Regions from separate parts of the Bacillus yunxiaonensis genome, predicted to be linked through region 1. Evidence: predicted binding sites of a transcription regulator. Region 1 holds the regulator's gene; the other holds the start of a gene.
The links. Region 1 encodes NrdR, which represses ribonucleotide reductase genes. Its sites were predicted from a motif close to AACACNATATATNGTGTT; they were not measured.
Positions count from the first base shown of each region.

Region 2: a site for NrdR is predicted at 1,909-1,926, ahead of WAX78_RS04620 (anaerobic ribonucleoside triphosphate reductase). Genes of this name have one in related genera too.

Region 1 is NZ_JBAWSV010000002.1:550,275-553,473, reverse strand. It holds gene WAX78_RS08935 (glyceraldehyde-3-phosphate dehydrogenase) at 1-573, shown strand, start outside; gene speD (adenosylmethionine decarboxylase) at 950-1,333, shown strand; gene nrdR (transcriptional regulator NrdR) at 1,591-2,052, shown strand; gene WAX78_RS08920 (replication initiation and membrane attachment family protein) at 2,424-3,199, shown strand, end outside.
Region 2 is NZ_JBAWSV010000001.1:931,891-935,089, forward strand. It holds gene WAX78_RS04620 (anaerobic ribonucleoside triphosphate reductase) at 1-1,865, opposite strand, end outside; gene plsY (glycerol-3-phosphate 1-O-acyltransferase PlsY) at 2,140-2,742, shown strand; gene WAX78_RS04630 (HesB/YadR/YfhF family protein) at 2,851-3,141, shown strand; gene WAX78_RS04635 (acyl-CoA thioesterase) at 3,167-3,199, opposite strand, start outside.

The DNA.
Region 1 (3,199 bases):
ACAAACTGTTTAGCACCTGTTGTAAAGGTGTTAGATGAGCAGTTTGGAATTGAAAACGGTTTAATGACAACAGTTCATGCTTATACAAATGACCAAAAAAATATTGATAATCCACATAAAGATTTACGCAGAGCACGTGCATGCGGCCAGTCTATCATTCCGACAACGACAGGTGCTGCGAAAGCGTTAGCAAAAGTTCTTCCGCACTTAAATGGAAAACTTCATGGTATGGCACTTCGTGTTCCAACACCAAACGTATCTCTTGTTGACTTAGTTGTGGATGTAAAGCGCGATGTAACAGTGGAAGAAATTAATGAAGCGTTTATGACAGCAGCTAATGGTGCATTAAAAGGAATTGTAGCATTTAGTGATGAGCCGCTTGTTTCAATAGATTTCAATACAAATACACATTCCGCAATCATTGATGGTTTATCTACAATGGTAATGGGTGAGCGTAAAGTGAAAGTACTTGCTTGGTACGATAACGAGTGGGGTTATTCTCGTCGTGTTGTAGATCTTGTAAAGCTTGTTGTAGACCAATTTGCGAAACAAGAAAACGTACAACATATTTAATAGATGAGAAAAAGGCAAGCGTTAGCTAGCCTTTTTCTTTTTTTTTATGAAAGGAAAAGAATACATATGCTTTTTCTTTGTAAATCACCTAAAAGGGCTATAATTACTGTAATCTGGAGTCTTTTCTTCTTTTTTCGGAGAAAAGTAAAAGAGAAAGTGTCACCGAAAAGTAAAAAACTGTTGTTGCAAAATGAAAATAAACAAAGTATACTAACATTCGTAAACTTAAGAGCTGAGGTGGTAGTCACTGCTTAAAGGGTTAGGACCTCTCTGGACTAACTTTCCCCCGTGGTAGTGGAGCAAACCAAATTGCAAATTAGTTTTCAATTCGAACAGTTGTATTAAATTTATAAGGGGGAACTGTAGAATGGATACTATGGATACTATGGGTCGTCACGTAATCGCGGAACTTTGGGATTGCGATTTCGACAAGCTTAATGATATGCCTTTTATTGAAAAATTATTTGTGGATGCAGCACTTCGAGCAGGCGCTGAAGTACGTGAGGTTGCTTTCCATAAATTTGCACCACAAGGTGTAAGTGGAGTTGTAATCATTTCTGAATCTCACTTAACAATCCACAGCTTCCCAGAACATGGTTATGCAAGTATTGATGTATACACTTGTGGTGATCGCATTGATCCAAATGTTGCTGCGGACTATATCGCTGAAGGTTTGGAAGCGAAAACGAGAGAGAGCATTGAGCTTCCTCGTGGTACAGGTAGCTTCGAAATTAAACAAAGAGAAACAAAAGCTCTTTAAAAAAGAAGATAAGTGATTTAAAATGTAAAGAGGTGTATAATACACCTCTTTTTAATTTACCCGCTATTCGGGGACGGTAAGATCCATACTGCTGGAAGTTTCACTTTATACAAGGGTAAATTAATTGTTAGAAAGATAAAAAAGAATAACGTACATAAGTATATTTAATTAAGGCTTTATAATATAGAAGAGAAAATTCTTGTTTATAACGTTTTGGTTTTGTTAAGATAAAATTAAATTGTAAAGGAGTGAATGGATTGCGTTGTCCATCCTGTTTTCACAATGGTACGAGAGTATTGGATTCGCGTCCAGTTGATGAAGGGCGATCAATTCGCAGGAGAAGAGAGTGCGAAAGTTGCCTCAATCGCTTTACAACATTTGAACGTGTTGAGGAGCCGCCGCTAATTGTTGTAAAGAAAGAAGGAATGCGAGAAGAGTTTAACAAAGAGAAAATTTTGCGCGGTTTAATTAAAGCGTGTGAAAAACGACCTGTATCTTTAAAACAATTAGAAGAAATTACGCAACATGTAGAACGTGAATTGCGTAACTCAGGAATGTCAGAAGTAAAAAGCGATATGATTGGTGAAATGGTCATGGAAGAGCTTCGTGACATTGATGATGTTGCATATGTACGTTTTGCATCTGTTTATCGACAATTTAAAGATTTGAACGTATTTATTGAAGAGTTAAAAGATATACTTCAAAAAGAACGAAAATAAAAGAGCTAGAAGCGTAAGCTATTAGCTCTTTTTTTCACTAATAAGTAATATAAATCACATGTATCCCGCTATTCGCGGGCCGTAAGATCTTCATCTCGAAATTCTGAGAAAAGCGTTGTCCAGCTCTAGCGGCTAGAATCTCCGGTCGTTTCGCCCCCTCGGACGGGGCAAAAAGCGCCTCTCTGTCGGGTGCTCCAACGTCCTGCGATTCTGGGCGAGCCGCTTCCGCTTTTCTACAGAAGAGAGGTGGAGATAACTTTTGGTATCCGCCCGATTGGTGAGGGCTTTCCCTCAGTGGGGGATGAAAAACCCCACCACTGTTGGAAGTTTCACTTTATGATAAGAATGGATAACAGAAAGGATTTGCAAGGATGGAAAGACAGTCATGGATGGAGTTACTGCCAATTGACCGTTATAAAGTAAGCGCAAGAGGACTGCTCAGTAATTATGACCGTAAAGTGCTTACGATGCTATATCAACCGCTAATCGGTAGTAAAGCTTTTAGTTTATATATGACATTGTGGGGAGAATTGGAGCAGGATCGTTTATTTGGAAGAGAAAATACACACCATTCTATTATGGTAACGATGCAAATGCAGCTCCCAGATATTTATGAAGAACGTATGAAATTAGAGGCAATTGGGCTTTTAAATGTGTATATGAAAAAAGAAAAAGACATTCGCATGTTTATTTATGAGTTGCAGCCACCGCTCATGCCGAAGCAATTTTTTGATGATGTTGTATTAAGTATTTTTTTATATAACCGCTTAAGCAAGGCAAAATACAATCAAGTAAAGCAATATTTTTTAGAAGAAGAATTTGACTTCGCTTCTTATGAAAATATGACACGATCCTTTAATGATGTGTTTGGTTCGTTTAATCCAGGACAAGTTGAGTATGCCAAGGAAGAATTGCTTATACCAAATACAACTGTGATGCCGAGCAGAGTGCAGGGGAATGCACCTCAACTTTGGAATGATTTCTTTGATTTTTCATTATTTGTAGAAGGATTATCAGCGCTCGTTCCGCGTAAAGCCATTACAGAACAGATGCGCGAATGTGTGATGACATTAGCATACGTATACGGAATTGATCCGCTATCCATGCAAAATGTTGTTCTTGGTGCTGTTACAGAACATCATACAAT
Region 2 (3,199 bases), on a different contig from region 1:
ATATGTTTCACCCGCTCCGCTTCTTCACTGCGCTTCGCACTGTTCCACTTTGACATATCTCCTACAAGGTATCCAGTAATGCGACGAATTCTTTCAAAATAATGTTCATCTTCATTTCTACAGCTTGGACATTCATTCCCAATCACACCATTATAGCCACAACATTTACAGCGGTCCACTGGATGATTAATAGATCCATACCCTACACCATTTTGTGCCATTGCCTTTACAATTTGCTGTAATGCTTTTTGATTATGAACAGCCGCTCCGTCCAATTCAATATACGTAATATGACCACCATTACAAAGTGCATGAAACGGTCCTTCTAAACGAATTTTATCAATTACTTGAATAGGATAATAAACAGGGATATGGAATGAATTTGTATAATAATTATGATCCGTTACACCCGTAATCGTTCCAAATTCAGCTCGATCTTTCTTAATAAATTTTCCTGATAATCCTTCTGCCGGAGTAGCAATTAACGAGAAATTCAATTGATATTTCTCTGTTGCTTCATCCATTTTCTTTCTCATATATTCAATAATTTCATATCCAAGCTTCCATGACGCTTCATCTTCCCCATGATGTTTTCCTGTTAAAGCGACTAAACATTCTGCAAGGCCGATAAAACCAATACTTAATGTACCTTGTTTTAAAATTTCAGCAACACAATCTTCAGGTTGAAGTTTTTCGCCACCTCGCCATACTCCTTGTGAATATAAGAATTGAAAATCTCTTGCTTTTTTCGTCGACTGATAAGAAAATCTTTCTAATAATTGACGAACACCTAGGTCGACATAACCATTTAGAGCTTCAAAAAATACTTCTTTTGTTTCACTAATACATGCTAATTTCACTAAGTTAATAGATGTAAACGATAAATTTCCTCTTCCAATCGCTGTTTCTTCCCCATGAATATTGGACATAACACGAGTACGACACCCCATATAACATACTTCACTTTCAGGACGGCCATCATAATGTTCCGCATTAAATGGCGCATCTAAAAATGAGAAGTTTGGAAACAATCGTTTCGCTGTCGTTTCTAATGCTAGTTCAAATAAATCATAATTTGGATCTTTTTCTTCAAAATTTACACCTTTTTTTAATTTGAAGATTTGAATCGGAAAAATAGGTGTTTCTCCTTTTCCTAATCCAGCCTGCGTTGCTCGTAACAATTGTTTAATCAATAATCTTCCTTCTTTTGATGTATCCGTTCCGTAATTAATTGAAATAAATGGAACTTGTCCTCCGCCCCTGCTATGCATGCTATTCGAATTATGAATAAATGCTTCACATGCTTGGTACGTATCATTTTCTGTTTCTTTCCACGCAAACTCTTCTACTTGCTTAACTGTTAATGGATATGTTGCTAAACGTTTTTTATTTCTTTCAAACGTTTTTCTCACATATGGTGCTAAATCTATATCAAACAGCGCAAATGATTGACCACCATGCTGCATATTTTGATTCGCTTGAAAAATAATAGAGGAAAGCGCCAACGCACTTTTAATATCTTGCGGCTGTCGCATATATCCATGACCTGTATGAAACCCATTTTCAAGCATTTGAGCTAATGGAATTTGCGAACAAGTTGTCGTACCTGTTGCATAAAAATCTAAATCATGCGGATATAAAATATTTTGATCAATTGCTTTTTTTACTTCTTCTGAAAGTAATTGCTCCACCGCATAACACTTTGCACTTTCAGATGCAAATTTCCCCATCATTCCCATCGGAGAACGACCGTCAACATTCGCATTTTCTTGCATTAAATCTTGTTCATTTGCATAAATAATTTTCGTAAAAATATCCTTTAGGTTTTCTTCATATTTACTGTTTTTTTCTATTATTTGCTTCATTCCTTAAACCCCCAACAACATCTTGTTCATTCACTATCAAAATGATACAACATATAGTAAGGGTGGGTATGTGAAAAATGTAACATTCTGTGAAAATTTTTTAAACATTCATCGAACCTTTTATTTATCCCGCATGAACGGGCAGTAAGACCCCCACTGATGGAAGTTTCACTTTATAAAAAAGAAATGTGTTCTTTACAAATGTATGGTACAATATACGGGAAAAACTCTTTTTACCCTTTATCAACACATTTGAATAAAGGAGACTGAACTTATGCTTACATATCTTTTATTTATCGTTGCTTATTTACTTGGCTCGATTCCATCTGGACTTGTCGTTGGAAAAATTGGCTATGGAATCGATATTCGCGAGCATGGCAGCGGAAATTTAGGAGGAACGAATACATTTCGTACATTAGGGAAAAAAGCGGGTTTCATTGTTACAATTGCTGATATTCTAAAAGGAACATTAGCTACAGCTCTACCGATGATTTTCGGTTTACATATCCATCCTCTATGGTTCGGATTAGCTGCAGTACTTGGTCATGTATACCCAATCTTCGCAAAGTTCCGCGGAGGAAAAGCAGTTGCTACTTCTGCTGGCGTACTATTATGCTACGCGCCAGTTACCTTTGTAGTACTAGCTGTTATCTTTTTTACCCTACTATTTACGACGAGATACGTTTCACTTTCTTCTATGTTAACAGCTATCGTTGCTGTTATTGCAGCAATTATAAACGGGGATAAAATCTTCATTGTTGCGATGTGTTTATTAGCTGGTATGGTTATTTATCGACATCGTGCAAATATTGGACGAATTATAAATAAAACAGAGCCAAAAGCAAATTTAACAAAGAAACAACAGAAACAAAAGTAAGATTGTAACCCACATAACGCAAAAAGAAAACGCAAAGCATATAAATGGCGTCTTTTTGCGTTATTTTTTATACTAAAAGAAAAAGTAATTATGTTGGAGGAACACTAGATGAACATTTCAGTATCAAAAGAAGCAGTAAGCTGGTATAAAAATGAGCTTGGTTTACAAACAGGCGATGCTATTCGCTTTTTCATACAATACGGTGGATGTAGCACTGTTCAAAAAGGACTTTCATTAGGAATTCGTAAAGATAATCCAGCTACTCCTGCTGTACAAGTTCAAGAAGATGGCATTACTTTCTTTATTGAAGGCGATGATGAATGGTTCTTTGACGGACATAATTTATCTGTTACATTCAGTAATGATGATGAGTTCCCACAATTTCATTACGAAAAATAAAAAACGTGGCCTAAGCCACGTTTTTTCATTGTTTTTTAATCTTCTCGTATGTCTCATA